One region of the Pseudomonas sivasensis genome, then DNA from elsewhere that is predicted to be linked to it. Evidence: predicted binding sites of a transcription regulator. Region 1 holds the regulator's gene; each other region holds the start of a gene.

Region 1 (4,194 bases):
GGGCCAATTCACGAAACTCTTCGGCCCCGACTTCGCGACGCATGAAGCGGCCCCAGTCAACGCTGAGGGCCTGGGCTTCATTGGCCATGCCGTTGACCAGAGGCGTGGCATTTTCCACCAGGTCCATGGTGCGGTTAGCCGCGGCTTCGGTCAGCCTGACCACATAGGACAGGCGTTCGGTGGCATCAGTGATCTGCGAGATTTCTTCGGCCTGGGGCATGTGCGGGTCAATCTGAAAATTGACGATCGCACTGTGCAGCTCGCGTGTGAGCTTGCCCACTTCCTGGTACAGGCCGCGGTCACGGGTCTGGTTGAGCTCATGGATCAACTGCACCGCGTCGCCGAAGTGGCCTTTTTCAAGGCTGTCGACCAACTGGTGAGCATGCTTTTTCAGGGTCGACTCAAAGTCTCCCTGTGACGTTTCTTTATGCTCCATAGCTCCCCCGCGATGGCATTAGCCGTGGATGCGTTCAAAGATCTTTTCGATCTTCTCTTTCAAGGCCTGTGCAGTGAATGGCTTGACTACGTAACCGTTGACCCCGGCCTGGGCGGCTTCGATGATCTGTTCACGCTTGGCTTCGGCGGTCACCATCAACACGGGAAGGCTGCGCAGTTTTTCGTCGGCACGCACGTGGCGCAACAAGTCGATACCGGTCATGCCCGGCATGTTCCAGTCTGTTACCAGAAAGTCGATGCTCCCGCTGTTGAGGATCGGAATCGCCGTAAGGCCGTCATCCGCCTCGACCGTGTTTGTGAACCCAAGGTCACGCAACAGGTTTTTTATGATCCGCCGCATCGTTGAGAAGTCATCAACGATGAGGATTTTCATGTTCTTGTCCAATTCGACCTCCAAGCAGTCTTAAACGCGCCCAGCACCTGGACGCGCCATTTCAATCAACAGGCATTACACAAAAAGGACTGCCGGGGGCACCACGGATCGAACCCACGAAGGCCTATCACCTTCGCGGTATCGCTTTGCAATGCTCCCCACACTGCCTGTCAGCGCGCTCGCCACTCTCCCAAACGCCCCCGCAAGCGGGCTGCGCATTGGCTGTGCAACTGGCTGACACGCGATTCGCTGACCCCCAGGACCTCACCGATTTCCTTGAGGTTCAGCTCTTCGTCGTAATACAGCGCCAACACTAACCGCTCGCGCTCGGGCAAGTTGGCAATGGCGTCCGCCAATGCACCCTGGAAGCGTTCATCTTCCAGGTCGCGTGACGGTTCCATATGCGCGCTCGCGCCGTCCTCGTGCAGCCCTTCGTGTTCGCCGTCCTGCAACAGGTCGTCGAAACTGAACAGGCGGCTGCCCAAGGTATCGTTCAAAATCCCGTAATAATCGTCGAGACTCAATTGGAGTTCGGCCGCAACTTCATGATCTTTAGCGTCGCGACCGGTTTTTGCTTCAATTGCACGAATTGCGTCGCTGACCATGCGCGTATTTCGGTGCACCGAACGCGGCGCCCAATCACCTTTACGCACCTCATCAAGCATCGCGCCACGGATACGGATACCCGCATACGTCTCGAAACTCGCGCCTTTGCTGGCATCGTATTTGGTCGACACTTCGAGCAAGCCGATCATGCCGGCCTGGATCAGGTCCTCGACCTGCACGCTGGCGGGCAGGCGAGCCAGCAAGTGATAGGCGATACGCTTGACCAGCGGCGCATAGCGCTCAATCAACTCACCCTGACTGTCACGGGCAGATTTCTTGTAGGCGTTGTAGCCATTCGCTGTCATAGCACCGGTCCTGCGCTCGTCTGATGTACCAATCGCTCGACGAAAAACTCCAGATGCCCACGAGGGTTGGCGGGCAACGGCCAGGTATCGACCTTCTGGGCAATAGCCTTGAACGCCAATGCGCATTTGGAACGAGGGAACGCTTCGTAGACTGCACGCTGCTTTTGCACAGCCTTGCGCACGCACTCGTCGTAGGGAACTGCACCGACGTATTGTAAGGCGACATCGAGGAAGCGATCCGTGACCTTGGTCAACTTGGCGAACAGATTGCGCCCTTCCTGCGGACTCTGGGCCATGTTGGCCAGGACGCGGAAGCGGTTCATGCCGTAGTCACGGTTAAGCAGTTTGATCAGGGCGTAGGCGTCGGTGATCGAGGTGGGTTCATCGCAGACCACCAGCAGGACTTCCTGCGCGGCGCGCACAAAGCTGACCACGGACTCGCCGATCCCGGCGGCGGTGTCGATCACCAGCACGTCGAGGTTGTCGCCGATATCACTGAATGCCTGGATCAGGCCGGCATGCTGCGCCGGGCTCAGGTGCACCATGCTCTGGGTACCGGAGGCAGCCGGCACGATGCGGATCCCGCCAGGGCCCTGGAGCAGCACGTCGCGCAGCTCACAGCGCCCCTCGATCACATCGGCAAGGGTGTGTTTGGGCGTCAGTCCCAGCAGAACGTCGACGTTCGCCAGCCCCAGGTCAGCATCCAGCAGCATGACGCGACGGCCAAGCTCTGCCAGGGCCAGGGACAAATTCACTGACACGTTAGTCTTTCCGACGCCACCTTTGCCGCCGGTCACCGCGATCACCTGTACGGGATGCATGCTGCCCATTTTATTTCTTTACCTTGTCTTGCTTAGACGCAGGCTACATGGCTTGGCCGCGTGAATCGCTTGCAGACCATCAATGTAGGTACATTTCACGGTGTTCATCCTGACTTCAACCGACCCGTTTTGCCGGGTTGTGGTAGAGGTCGGCGAACATATCGGCCATCGCTTCCTCGCTAGGCTCTTCTTGCATTTGCACGCTGACGGCACGGCTGACCAACTGATGACGGCGCGGCAGATGAAGATCATCCGGGATCCGCGGCCCGTCGGTCAGGTAGGCAACCGGTAATTCATGACTGATAGCCAGGCTCAACACTTCACCCAGGCTGGCGGTCTCATCCAGTTTCGTGAGGATGCAACCGGCCAGGCCACAGCGTTTGTAGCTATGGTACGCAGCGGTAAGAACCTGTTTTTGGCTGGTGGTTGCAAGCACCAGGTAATTTTTCGACTTGATGCCACGCCCGGCCAGGGTTTCCAGTTGCATGCGCAACGCCGGGTCGCTGGCTTGCAAGCCGGCGGTGTCGATCAGCACCACGCGCTTGCGCAGCAGCGGATCGAGGGCGTTGGCCAGGGACTGGCCCGGGTCGACGTGGGTCACCGGTACATTGAGGATGCGGCCCAACGTCTTGAGCTGCTCCTGGGCGCCGATCCGGTAGCTGTCCATGCTCACCAGCGCGATATTATTCGCGCCGTACTTGAGCACATAACGCGCTGCCAGCTTGGCGAGGGTGGTGGTCTTGCCCATGCCGGCAGGGCCGACCATGGCGATCACACCGCCCTCTTCCAGGGGTTCGATTTCCGGGGTAGCGATCATCCGCGCCAGGTGGGCCAGCAACATGCGCCAGGCCTGGCGTGGTTCTTCGATTTCGGTGGTCAGGGCCAGCAGGTCGCGGGACAACGGGCCGGACAAGCCAATGCGTTGCAGGCGACGCCACAGGTTGGCCTGTTGCGGTTTGCTGCCTTGCAGCTGCGTCCAGGCCAGCGAGCCGAGCTGCACTTCCAGCAGTTCGCGCAGGCCGTTGAGCTCAAAGCGCATCGAGTCGAACACACGCTGGTCAACTGCGGCGGCCGGGGCTGGCGCGGCAGGACGCGGCGGCTCGACGAAGGTCGGCTCAACCAGTGGTTCGGCAGCGGTCAGCGGCAGCCCGGCGAACAACTGGCGATTGGTGGTGGTATCGCTGTCGCCACGCATGCTCAGCTCAGCCTGGGCCGAGACGATGCGCGAAGCGGTCTTGCGCAGCTCGTCTTCGAGCTCCATGTTCGGTACACGCGGCGCCAGCGCCGAGGGGGTGTAATCCAGGGCAGCCGTCAGCTCGACACCGCCGGCAATACGACGGTTACCGATAATCGCGGCGTCGGCGCCCAGCTCATCACGGACCAGTTTCATGGCCTGACGCATATCGGCGGCGAAAAAACGCTTAACTTGCATAACCCACTACCCTCAGCCGTTGGGCCCTACTGTCGCGACGATAGTCACTTGCTTGTTGTCAGGAATTTCCTGATAAGCCAAAACGTGCAAATTCGGTACTGCCAAGCGTCCAAACCGCGACAACATCGCGCGGACCGGACCTGCCACCAGCAGAATCACCGGTTGGCCCTGCATTTCCTGACGCTGTGCGGCGTCGATCAA
Region 2 (4,194 bases), 3.0 Mb from region 1:
CAAGGGGCCATTCTTCAAAACAAGCTAAACACTCAGAATAACGAGCGGCCTTTATTAGCGGCAATGCGCATGCGCAGTGCGTTCAACTTGATAAAGCCTGCTGCGTCAGCCTGGTTGTAAGCGCCGCCATCTTCTTCGAAGGTGGCGATGTTGGCGTCGAACAACGAATCATCAGACTTGCGACCGGTAACGATCACATTACCCTTGTACAGTTTCAGGCGCACAACGCCGTTCACGTGAGCCTGGGAGGCGTCGATCATCTGTTGCAGCATCAGACGCTCTGGGCTCCACCAGTAGCCGGTGTAGATCAGGCTGGCGTACTTGGGCATCAGCTCGTCTTTGAGGTGAGCCACTTCGCGGTCCAGGGTAATGGACTCGATGGCGCGGTGAGCGCGCAGCATGATGGTGCCGCCTGGGGTTTCGTAGCAGCCACGGGACTTCATGCCCACATAGCGGTTCTCTACGATGTCGAGACGGCCGATACCGTGTTCGCCACCGATACGGTTCAGGGTCGCCAGCACAGTGGCCGGGGTCATTTCGACACCGTCCAGTGCGACGATGTCGCCGTTGCGGTAGGTGAGCTCCAGGTACTGCGGCTTGTCTGGAGCGTTCTCCGGGGAGACGGTCCATTTCCACATGTCTTCTTCGTGCTCGGTCCAGGTGTCTTCCAGCACGCCGCCTTCATAGGAGATGTGCAGCAGGTTGGCGTCCATCGAGTACGGGGATTTCTTCTTGCCATGACGCTCGATCGGGATTGCATGCTTTTCAGCGTAATCCATCAGCTTTTCACGGGACAGCAGGTCCCATTCGCGCCAAGGGGCAATCACTTTCACGCCGGGCTTGAGCGCGTAGGCACCCAGCTCGAAACGTACCTGGTCGTTGCCCTTGCCGGTAGCGCCATGGGAAATGGCGTCAGCGCCGGTTTCGTTGGCGATTTCGATCAGGCGCTTGGCGATCAGCGGACGTGCGATGGAGGTACCCAGCAGGTACTCGCCTTCATAGACGGTGTTGGCGCGAAACATCGGGAAGACGAAATCGCGGACGAATTCTTCGCGCAGGTCGTCAATGTAGATCTCTTTCACGCCCATGGCTTGCGCCTTGGCACGTGCAGGTTCGACCTCTTCGCCCTGACCCAGGTCAGCGGTGAAGGTCACCACTTCACAGTTATAAGTATCCTGCAGCCACTTGAGGATCACCGAAGTGTCCAGGCCGCCGGAATACGCGAGAACGACCTTGTTTACGTCGGCCATGCCATCACTCCACGGGGTTGTACGGAAAGGCGTCGATTCTACCGATCAAAACCGTGGATTTACAGGGGCGCGACAGCAAATGAAGATAAAGCGACAGATTATGTCGAGTGAGCGACCGATGGTCGCACGTCAGGAGGTGTGTGCTGGGTTGCTCGGCCCCGCCGCCTGGGGCGCCGGTTTCTCGGGGACAGCCACACGTTCGAGCTGAATATTCACACGGCGGTTGCGGGCCCGGTTGGCGGCATTGGTATTGGGCGCCAAGGGGTAACTTTCGCCATGGAAACGCAGGGTAATTTGGGACTCCTGGATACCATTGGCCTTGAAGTAGTCCATCACCGCCAGCGCGCGGCGGCGTGAAACATCGCGATTGCTCAGGCGATTGCCACTGTTGTCCGAATGGCCATTCAATTCGACATGGTTGACGGTAGGATCCGCTTTCATGAATTCGAGAATCACTGCCAGCTTCTGCTTGGCCGCGGCGTCGAGCTCGATGCCCCCCCCAGGGAAGCCGACTTCAGTCTGCTTGACCTGATCGTAATTCATCGGCAACAACTTGGCCGTGCACAGCTGATAGTCGCTGTAGGCCTTGTTGAATTTCACCGGCAGCAAGCGAATTTCTGAATAGCCGCCCTCACGCCCATAGTGCCGCACGGTGGGCGAGCGGCCATCGAGCAAACCGTTGAACAGACGCCCAGCCTGGGCTTGAGAGCTGTTGAACAGCACATCACCGCTGCCAGCACGTACGGCACCGAGGTTGATGTCACCCCGACCGGGCTGCCAAGGGGCAGCGGCAGCCAACAAGGTGGCCGATCCTGCGCCCAGCGAGCCGTTATAGGCTTTCAGACGGAACGTCGCCTGCTCACCCGCCCGGCGCACGAACTCACCCGAACCGAAATCGGTGATCGGTTGGGTTAGGCGGCACTCGAACTTGTCGCCCTCTACTTTCCACTCAATATTCTCCAGACGTGTCTGGAACGTGAGGGCCATCGCAGGCAGGCTGGCGAACACACTGAGCAGGGCTAGATAATGCTGGCGCACGGGAGGCTCCACTGGTTTCTACAACACTTCAAAGCGTCATACATCGATAAGGCATACGAAAGGCTATCGGATGCATCCTGCAAAACTTGATAGCGAGTGCCTGCAAGAGTCTTTTCCGGTAGCATTCCCACCAGATTGACCCGCCTGGAATCCCCAATGTCCGACCGCCTGACCCTGCTGCGTCCCGACGACTGGCATATTCATCTTCGCGATGGTGCTGCGTTGCCCCAAACCGTGGCCGATGTAGCGCGTACGTTTGGCCGCGCCATCATCATGCCTAACCTGGTACCACCGGTGCGTAACGCCGCTGAAGCCGATGCCTATCGCCAGCGTATCCTCGCTGCACGACCGGCCGGCAGCCGCTTCGAACCGTTGATGGTGCTCTACCTCACCGACCGCACCCAGCCCGAAGAAATTCGCGAGGCCAAAGCCAGCGGTTATGTGCACGCCGCCAAGCTGTACCCGGCTGGCGCGACCACCAACTCCGACTCCGGCGTGACCAGTATCGACAAGATCCTGCCCGCCATCGAAGCCATGGCCGAAGTGGGCATGCCGCTGCTGATCCACGGTGAAGTTACCCGTGGCGACGTGGACGTGTTCGATCGCGAGAAGATCTTCATCGACGAGCACATGCGCCGCGTGGTCGAGCTATTCCCGACCCTCAAGGTGGTGTTCGAGCACATCACCACGGCCGATGCCGTGCAGTTCGTCACCGAGGCCTCGGCCAACGTAGGCGCAACCATCACCGCCCATCACCTGCTGTACAACCGCAACCACATGCTGGTGGGCGGGATTCGGCCGCACTTCTATTGCCTGCCAATCCTCAAGCGCAATACCCACCAGGTGGCCTTGCTGGATGCCGCGACCAGCGGTAATCCGAAGTTTTTCCTCGGCACCGACTCCGCGCCTCACGCCCAGCACGCCAAGGAAGCCGCGTGCGGCTGTGCCGGTTGCTACACCGCTTATGCCGCCATCGAGCTGTACGCAGAAGCGTTCGAACAACGCAACGCCTTGGACAAACTCGAGGGTTTCGCCAGCCTCAACGGCCCACGTTTCTATGGCCTGCCGGCGAATACCGACCGCATTACCCTGGTCCGTGAAGACTGGACCGCCCCTGCCAGCCTGCCATTTGGCGAGCTGACCGTTATCCCGCTGCGCGCCGGTGAAACACTGCGCTGGCGCCTGCTGGAGGAAAGCAAGTGAGTGAAGACCATTACGATGACGACCAGGAACACGGCGGTGGCGGTTCGCGCCACCCGATGGCCGAACGTTTCCGTGGCTATCTGCCTGTCGTTATCGACGTAGAAACCGGCGGTTTCAATTGCGCCACCGACGCGCTGCTGGAAATTGCCGCGACGACCATCGGCATGGACGAACAGGGCTTTGTGTATCCAGAACACACCCACTTCTTCCGCGTCGAGCCGTTTGAAGGTGCCAACATTGAAGCGGCAGCCCTGGAGTTCACAGGGATCAAGCTTGATCACCCACTGCGCATGGCGGTGAGTGAAGAAGCAGCGCTGACCGATATCTTCCGTGGAGTGCGCAAGGCGTTGAAGGCCAATGGCTGCAAACGCGCGATCCTGGTCGGGCATAACAGCAGCTTCGACCTGGGTTTCCTGAACGCAGCCGTGGCGCGGTTGGACATGAAGCGCAACCCGTTTCACCCGTTCTCCAGCTTCGACACCGCAACCCTTGCCGGCCTCGCCTACGGTCAGACCGTATTGGCCAAAGCCTGCCAGGCCGCCGGTATCGATTTCGACGGTCGCGAAGCCCACTCGGCCCGATACGACACAGAAAAGACAGCTGATCTGTTCTGCGGCATCGTCAACCGCTGGAAGCAGATGGGCGGCTGGGAAGACTTCGGCGACTGAGTTCAAATCCCGCCTATAAAAAAACCGGCCTGTCA
Region 3 (4,194 bases), 2.4 Mb from region 1:
CAGCGTGAGGCTGACGGGGCCGCCGACGGGGCCGGGCACTTCGGTGGAAACGGGGTATTTCTCCTCCAGCCAGGCCAGCAGGCCGCCGTCGAGGTAGTGGTATTTCTGGTGGCCGATTACGTCGAGCAGCCAGATAAAACGCCCGGCCCAGCCGCCGCCTTCGTCGTCGTATACCACGTAGGTGGCGTCGGGCGTGTGGCCCAATTCGCCGAAGAGTTTTTCCAGGTCGGCTTTATTGGGCAGCAGGCCGGGGGCCGGCGGCTGGCCCAGTTGGGTGCGCTTGGGGTCAACGAAATGCGCGCCGGGGATATGCCCTTCGGCGTAGCGGACGGCACTGGTGAGGTCCACCAGAATCAGGTGTTCGGCATCCAGTTGACCGAGCAGGTCGCTGGATTCGATCACCAGCGGCAAGCCAGAGAAGTCAGGCATGTGAGGTCTCCTGGGCACAAATGTTGGCGATAAAGGACGGCGATTGTAGCGCAAGCATTAGGCGCTGCGGTTGGTAAAGCTGTGCAGGGCTTTCTCTATGCACTGGGCGGTTTTGCCGAAAGCCTGCACGGTGGTTTCCGAAAACGGTCCGCCGCCCTGGTCGGCGACCATCAGCATTACCACACGGCCGTTGCAGCTCATCGAACGCAACAGCAGGTGTTCGCCTGTGAACAGACGGCGCAGGATCGGCGGCAGCAAGGCCGAGAACTGCGCGTGGTTATCCGGCGTGAGGCGTACTTGGGCGGATTTCTCCAGCAGGCGCTGTAGCAGCGTGCTGTTGACCACGTCCAGGCTCAAGTTGGCGGCGTCTTTGGGCAGACCGTCGGCCTGGTGCACGCGCAAGGTGCTCAGGGCGCGATCGGCCATGAACAACAAGACTCGCTGCATGCCGCTGGCCACCAGAGCTTCCTTGGCGCAGGTGGTCAAATGCATGGCGTTGGCAAAGCGGCTCGGCTCTAACAGCAGTTCGGTGCAGCGGTTACGCCACACGGCCAGGGCCTCGGCAGTCGGTGGCGGCGCCGGCAGCAGGCCGCGATGAATCTTCTGCACATTCCACGGCCAGATCAGCGACAGCGCCGGGTGCCAGAGGTCGGGCATTAGAGTGCTGCGGGCGCTGGTGACGGCTTGTTGGTGAGATTGTTGCTGCACTTCAGCCAGCGGTTGCTGCAAATACAGCGCGGTAAGGTATTGCCAGCGTTGAGTGTGCGGGCAGGTCCAGGACTCTTGGGCTGACATCGCCAGGCCGTTGGCTAGCAGCACGGTATTGGCCGGCTGGTTCAGCCAACGGCGCAGGTTGGGTTCGGCGTCTAGCAATTGCTGATGGCGCAACGAGTCGTCTTCACGGGCGATATGAAGTGCCTTGACCAGCAAGCGTTGCTCGTTCAACAGCAGGTTATAGCCCTGGGATACCCAGATCGGTAGGTGCCAGGCTTCGGTCAGGCCGAGGCACAGGTCCAGCAGGCGCACGCCGAACAGCTCCTGCTCGACTTTGCGTGCAGGCTCGCCCTTGTGGATGACACGCAGTTCCCATTCTTCAAGGAGCTTGGGGTAGGCAACGGCCATCGGCCACAGCGGCGACAGAAACAGCAGGCTACCCCAGTGGATGTCTTGCCAAAGCCGCGCCAGACGACTGCCGAACAGACCGTTGGCTTGCTGCGACGCGTGCTGGCTCACCAGCAACAGTTGACGCAATGCTACGGGAATCTCTTGGGCGGGCACCGAGGGCAGGCGCGCCAGCAGTTCCTCGGCGCGCTTGAGGCCCAGGCGATTGAGCGCTACTTCGAGGTTTTCCGCCGGCTCCGCCAGGCTGCCATGGTTATGGCTGTTGGCCTCGCGCATGACGCTGAGTACCAAAGCCGGGCTGTTTTGCATCAGCTCGGCAATATCTCGCAACGAACTGCGGCTGTCGCGGATGGCTTTGCACACACGGTCGTGGCTGGCCTGGGGAACTGGCAGCAGCACGTCGTCCAGGCGCTTGATCCAAGCGGCGAGAGAGATAGGTCTTACAGATGGGACTGTCGTTTCATTAGCCATGATTGGGGCGCGATCATCACTTGCGGTCAACACGCCCGGAGCGGGCCGAACTGGCTTTTCGCCTTAACGGGCTATAGTCTGGCGCAGTTTTGCCGATAAGAGGAACAAGAGTTTTCCAGTTCCCCCAAATATGTCCATGAACCCGACGGCGCAAGTACTCATCTCCTATGGCTAAAATTATCGGCATCATCGTCGTCTTCGCGAGCGTGCTCGGCGGGTACGTCCTGTCCCACGGTAAAATTGCGGCACTGATCCAGCCTTTCGAGGTGATGATCATTGGCGGTGCTGCACTGGGCGCTTTCCTTCAGGCCAACCCCGGTTACATGACTATGCACGTGGTCAAGAAATCGCTGGCCATGTTCGGTTCGCGCTTCACTCATACCTTCTACCTGGAAGTGCTGGGCCTGGTGTACGAGATCCTCAACAAGAGCCGCCGCGAAGGCATGATGGCCATTGAGGCCGACATCGAGGACGCCTCTGCCAGCCCGATTTTTGCCAAGTACCCGGCCGTGCTCAAAGACGAGCGCATGACCGCCTATATCTGCGATTACCTGCGCATCATGTCCTCCGGCAACATGGCTCCCCATGAGCTGGAAGGCCTGTTCGACATGGAATTGTTCAGCCTTAAAGAAGAGTTGGAGCATCCTTCCCATGCCGTGACCGGTGTGGCCGACGGCATGCCCGGCTTTGGTATCGTCGCGGCGGTACTCGGTATCGTGGTGACCATGGCCTCCCTGGGCGAGGGCGATCAGGCGGCCATCGGTATGCACGTAGGTGCGGCGCTGGTGGGTACCTTCTTCGGTATTCTCGCCGCTTACGGTTTCTTCGGCCCGCTGGCCACCTCCCTGGCTCACGATGCCAAGGAAGAAATCAACCTGTACGAATCGATCAAGGCCAGTCTGGTAGCGTCCGCGTCCGGCATGCCGCCATCGTTGGCAGTGGAGTTCGGTCGCAAGGTCTTGTACCCGAAGCATCGCCCAAGTTTCGCCGAGCTGGAACAAGCGGTTCGCGGTCGCTAAGCCATGGAAAACAACCAGCCGATAATCATCAAGCGCGTCAAGCGCTTCGCTGCGGGGCACCATGGCGGCGCCTGGAAAATCGCCTTCGCCGACTTTGCGACGGCGATGATGGCGTTCTTCCTGGTGCTGTGGCTGATGTCGACCGCCACGCCCGAACAGAAGATCGCCATCGCCGGTTACTTCAAAGACCCGATTGGCTTCTCGGAGAGTGGCACGCCCTTTGTGATCGACCTGGGCGGCTCGCCGCAGTTGGCCCCTGAGCGCACCATCAATCCAGAGGTCAAGACCGAATCGCCTCAGGAGAACATCCCGATCGAGCGCGACACCGTCGAGAGCATGGCTGAACAGGTTGAGCAGGAACGCCTGGAGCTGTTGCTGCAAGAGTTGCAGACCAAGGTGGATGAAAATCCGCAGTTGCTGAAATTCAAGGATCAGATCTCGTTCGAGATCACTCCGGAAGGCTTGCGCATCCAGATCACTGATGCAGCCAACCGGCCGATGTTCGATTCCGGCAGTGCGCGGCTGAAGCCGTACTTCGAAGACATCCTGCTGGCCATGGCTGACACCATCAAGGCAGTGCCGAACAAGATAAGCATCAGCGGCCACACGGACGCCAAGCCGTATGCCGGCCAGGGTGACTTCGGCAACTGGGAACTCTCGGCCAACCGCGCCAACGCTGCCCGTCGTGCGTTGGTGGCAGGCAGCTACCCCGACCCGCAAGTGGCGCGCGTGGTGGGTTTTGCCTCCTCGCAGCTATTTGAACCCAAGGATCCGTTCAATCCGATTAACCGGCGCATTGATATCGTCGTGCTGACCAAGAAGGCTCAGCGTGCGATTGAAGGTGATCAGCCACCTGTCGTGCCAACCCCAGGTGCGGGCGCGCCGGGCGAAGTGCCGGTTGACCCGAATGCCATTCCACCAGGGCAGGAGCCGTTGCCGGCCCATGAACTGCGGCAGAAGCTGAACCTGTTTGACGATGGTGGGATGAAGGATCCTACGGCGCCTAAGACGGGCTCGTAAGTTCTTTTGCGGTTGTGATGAGCGGGGCAAGCCCGCTCATCACCAAAAGCCCGCTCACCCGCAACGCGGCGGGCGGGCGGTTTAGTAACTGCTCTCGGGCAAGCTCGCAATAATCGACCGATAGCTGTTCATC
Region 4 (4,194 bases), 1.6 Mb from region 1:
GTGCTGCCGGCAATTCGTGCCTGGATCGATTACCTGGAAGAAGGCTTTAAAAGCTGCGGAGACCGCCTGCTATGAAGATGACCGAAGCGCAAGTCGCCACCTTTTGCCTGAGCCTGCCCGGCGCGCGGGAGGACTACAAATGGGGCGGCGTGCGAGTGTTCTCGATTGCCGGCAACAAGATGTTCGCCCTGCAAAACCTGCGCGGCGACTCGTTGGCGTTCAAGGTCGACAAGGAACTGTTTCTCGGCCACGTGGACCGCCCCGGTATCCACCCCGCGCCATACCTGGCGCGTGCGCAGTGGATCATCATGAACACGCCCTACCCGCTGGGCGCCGAGGAACTGCGTGGCTTGTTGCAGCGCTCCCACCAACTGGTGGTGAGCAAGCTACCCAAGCGCACGCAGATTGGTTTGTTGCTAGAGGACTGACAGTAACGTGCCGCCAAGGAACAACTGGTCCAACCAGAACACTTGGTGCAACAGCACAATCACCCAGAACAGCACCTGGAAAGACACCTTGCGCGTCTTGTGCCGGAACACCTGCTGAGCAATCAACGCCCCGGGCCAACCGCCGGCCAACTCAACGGCGTGCAGGATGTTTTCCGGTGTGCGCCAGCTGTCGGTGCGCGCTTTGCGTTTATCACTCCAGTACAGGAAAAACGCGATCACGCTGACCACGCCATAGGCCACCAGCGGGATCACGGTTTCGCCGCGCTGCCACACCAGCACCGACCCCAACAGCGGCGCGGCGCACAGCAGCACAAAGATCGCCGCCTTCAAGCGCGGGTGCTGGATGATCATGCCGTTGCCGCCGCCCAGTCGATCCAACCGAACTGCCAAGTCGCCAGGATCAGTAGGCCAAACCCGATGCGGTACCAGGCAAACGCCGCGTAGCTATGGCTGGCGATGAACTTGAGCAGGCCCTTGACCGCGATCATCGCGAAGATGAACGAGGTGATAAACCCAATAGCAAAGACCGGCAGGTCCGCTGGCTGGAACAGGTCGCGGTACTTGTAGCCCGAGTACACCGCAGCACCGACCATGGTCGGCATGGCGAGGAAGAACGAGAACTCGGTAGCAGTCTTGCGCGACAGGCCGAACAGCAGGCCGCCGATGATGGTCGAGCCGGAGCGCGAAGTGCCCGGGATCATCGCCAGGCACTGGGCAAAGCCTACCTTGAGTGCATCTTTCCAGGTGATGTCGTCGACGGTCTCGGCATGCACTTCATGCTCGCGGCGCTCGGCCCACAGCATGATGACGCCGCCCACCACCAGCGCTGTGGCGACAGTGATCGGGTTGAACAGGTAGTGGTGAATCAAGTCGGCGAAAATCACCCCAAGGACCACGGCCGGCAGGAACGCAATCAGCAGGTTGATCGTGAAACGCTGCGCATTGCGCTGGGTTGGCAAGCCGGTGACAACGTCGAGAATCTTGCGCCGAAACTCCCAGACCACCGCCAAAATGGCGCCGAGCTGAATAATGATGTTGAAGGCCATCGCACGTTCACCGCCGAAATCGAGCAAGTCGGCAACGATGATCTGGTGGCCGGTACTGGAGATCGGCAGGAACTCCGTCAACCCCTCCACTACGCCGAGAATCAATGCCTGAATGGCGGTCCAAAAATCCATGCTTCCCCCAAAGGTCATGCGCTATGGCACGCCTTGTTAGTCTTTTTTAATGGTTCACTGACGACGAGCGCGCTGAAGGCCCAGTGTTGATGATGATCAACACCAGTCTGCAAAAATTCTGTGAAAATCAGGCAGTACTCAGGTTTTTCGATTACGGGCCGAAAGCCTATCAGACAAGGCGTAAAAGTCGATGCGACGCCCACAATTATAAAAAGCCCGGAGTGACAGGACGATGAACAGTTTGCGCAATATGTCGATCAGCCGACGCCTATGGCTGATCCTGATAGTCGCCCTGCTGATGCTGCTGGCCCTGGGTTTGCTGATGCTCAAGCAGATCCATGACGACCTTTACCAAGCCAAACGCCAACAGACCCAACACGTGGTCCAGACCGCCAGCGGGATCTTGACGTTCTATCACGGCCTGGAAACCACCGGTGTGATGACCCGTGACGCCGCCCAGAAACAAGCCCTGAGCGCGGTGCGGGGGTTGCGTTACGACCATGACGACTATTTCTGGATCAACGACCTCACGCCCGTGATGATCATGCACCCGGCCAACCCCAAGCTCGATGGCCAGAACCTTTCGGCTATCCGCGATCCCGATGGGTTTGCTGTGTTCAACGAGTTCGTCAGCCTGGCAAAAGCCAAGGGCGCCGGGATCGTCAACTATCGCTGGCCCAAGCCCGGCGCACAGGCCCCCGTGGCCAAGACTTCCTATATCCAGCTGTTCGAACCCTGGGGCTGGATTATCGGCTCCGGCGTCTATGTGGACGACGTGCAGGCCGAGTTCAGCGGCCAAGTGTGGAAAGCCTCCATGATCGGCCTGGGCATTGCGCTGGTGATGGGCCTGCTGGTGTCGCTGATTGTGCGCAGCATCGTGCGCCCGTTGCAGGCGGCGGTGAATGCCATGGGCAATATCGCCAGCGGTGAAAGCGACTTGACCCGCAGCCTCGACACCCACGGCCGTGACGAAATCACCCAACTGTCCCAGCACTTCAACAGTTTCACCGCCAAGCTGCGTCAGGTGGTAAGCCAGTTGCAGGTGTGCGCGAACGCCTTGGGTCAGTCCTCTACCGACCTGGGCAACAACGCCAGCTCGGCCCATGACCGCAGCCAGCAGCAGTCGCAGCAGATGGAACTGGTGGCCACTGCCATCAACGAAGTCACCTACGGCGTGCAGGACGTGGCCAAGAACGCGGAACATGCCGCCAGCGAAATGCGCGATGCCCAGGCCCAGGCGCACCAAGGCCAGGTCAATATCGACAGCAGCCTGCAACAGATCGACCAACTCTCCAGCACCATCAGCCAGGCGGTGGAAGTGATCCGCACGCTGTCCAGCGAAAGCACCCAGATCGGTGGCGTGCTGGAAGTGATCCGCTCCATCGCCGACCAAACCAACCTGCTGGCGCTGAACGCTGCCATCGAAGCGGCTCGCGCCGGGGAGCAAGGCCGAGGGTTTGCGGTGGTGGCCGACGAAGTGCGCCTGCTCGCCCAACGCACGCAAAAGTCCACCGCCGAAATCCAGGTGATGATCGAGCGCCTGCAAGGACACTCGGAAGCGGCGGTCAAGGTGATCAGCGACAGCCACAGCGCCTCCCAACTGACCATTGAGCAGGCAGGTCAGGCCGGTGCCAGCCTCACTGCGATTGGGCAGGCCTTGCACAACCTCAACGGCCTGAACGCGTCCATCGCCAGTGCCACCCTGCAACAGGCCCATGTGGTGGAAGACATCAACCAGAACGTCACCCAGGCGGCGGGCTTGTCCCACAGCACGGCACTGGCAGCGGAACAGTCCAGTGTGGCCAGCGCGCATTTGCGCGGGTTGAGCGAGCAGCTCGACGGCCTCTTGCGCCAGTTCAAGGTCTAACACTGCTCCAAATGTAGGGGGGCTTGCCCCCGATGGCGATATATCAGTCTGCACAGGTGCAACTGACCTTTCGCTATCGGGGGCAAGCCCCCTCCTACATTTGCCCTACTGTGTTTTGAAGATTGCTGGCCTGTGGTTACAATCCCCGCCCTCTCCCACTCCCCCAAGGAACCGCCATGTCCGGGCTTGAATTGTTCGCCGCTGCCCTGGGGGTGATCGCTGTCTGGCTGACGGTCAAGCAAAACCCATGGTGCTGGCCCATCGGGCTGGTGATGGTGCTGCTGTACACCTGGGTGTTCTACGACGTGAAACTCTATTCCGACATGCTGCTGCAGGTGGTCTACGCCGCGCTGCAAGTCTATGGCTGGTGGCAGTGGACCCGCGCGGGCGAGGTCAAGCAAGGCCGCCAGGTCACGAGCCTGGGGGTGCCGGCAATCATGACCAGCCTCGCGATCGGCGCGGTGGGCAGCCTGCTGCTCGGTGCCGCCATGGCCCACTGGACCGATGCTGCGCAACCCTGGCTCGACGCGGCCCTCACCGGCTTCAGCCTGGTGGCGCAAATGTGGATGGCGCAGAAACGCGTGCAATGCTGGCCGTTGTGGATTGCCGTGGATGTGATCTTCGTCGGGCTGTTCCTCTATAAAGGCCTGTACCTCACCGCCGGGCTCTATGCCTTGTTCACCGTGATCGCCGTGCAGGG

Evidence for each region. Region 1 encodes FliA, which starts transcription of late flagellar genes. Its sites were predicted from a motif close to CTAAAGTTTNNNNNNNNNNNGCCGNTAA; they were not measured.
Region 2: a site for FliA is predicted at 2,352-2,379, ahead of LRO94_RS06575 (flagellar protein MotY). Genes of this name have one in related genera too.
Region 3: a site for FliA is predicted at 2,094-2,121, ahead of motA (flagellar motor stator protein MotA). Genes of this name have one in related genera too.
Region 4: a site for FliA is predicted at 1,765-1,792, ahead of LRO94_RS13075 (methyl-accepting chemotaxis protein). Genes of this name have one in related genera too.

Annotation. Positions count from the first base shown of each region.
Region 1 covers NZ_CP090029.1:4,502,243-4,506,436, forward strand. The annotation lists gene LRO94_RS20250 (protein phosphatase CheZ) at 1-436, opposite strand, end outside; gene LRO94_RS20255 (chemotaxis response regulator CheY) at 455-829, opposite strand; gene fliA (RNA polymerase sigma factor FliA) at 1,000-1,740, opposite strand; gene fleN (flagellar synthesis regulator FleN) at 1,737-2,570, opposite strand; gene flhF (flagellar biosynthesis protein FlhF) at 2,677-3,993, opposite strand; gene flhA (flagellar biosynthesis protein FlhA) at 4,006-4,194, opposite strand, start outside.
Region 2 covers NZ_CP090029.1:1,481,813-1,486,006, reverse strand. The annotation lists gene LRO94_RS06580 (argininosuccinate synthase) at 33-1,250, opposite strand; gene LRO94_RS06575 (flagellar protein MotY) at 1,380-2,288, opposite strand; gene pyrC (dihydroorotase) at 2,445-3,491, shown strand; gene rnt (ribonuclease T) at 3,488-4,159, shown strand.
Region 3 covers NZ_CP090029.1:772,122-776,315, forward strand. The annotation lists gene LRO94_RS03355 (rhodanese-like domain-containing protein) at 1-429, opposite strand, end outside; gene LRO94_RS03360 (HDOD domain-containing protein) at 487-2,022, opposite strand; gene motA (flagellar motor stator protein MotA) at 2,190-3,041, shown strand; gene motB (flagellar motor protein MotB) at 3,045-4,061, shown strand; gene rsgA (small ribosomal subunit biogenesis GTPase RsgA) at 4,143-4,194, opposite strand, start outside.
Region 4 covers NZ_CP090029.1:2,935,651-2,939,844, reverse strand. The annotation lists gene LRO94_RS13095 (LysR substrate-binding domain-containing protein) at 1-75, shown strand, start outside; gene LRO94_RS13090 (MmcQ/YjbR family DNA-binding protein) at 72-428, shown strand; gene LRO94_RS13085 (DUF1294 domain-containing protein) at 417-800, opposite strand; gene LRO94_RS13080 (undecaprenyl-diphosphate phosphatase) at 797-1,627, opposite strand; gene LRO94_RS13075 (methyl-accepting chemotaxis protein) at 1,860-3,494, shown strand; gene pnuC (nicotinamide riboside transporter PnuC) at 3,671-4,194, shown strand, end outside.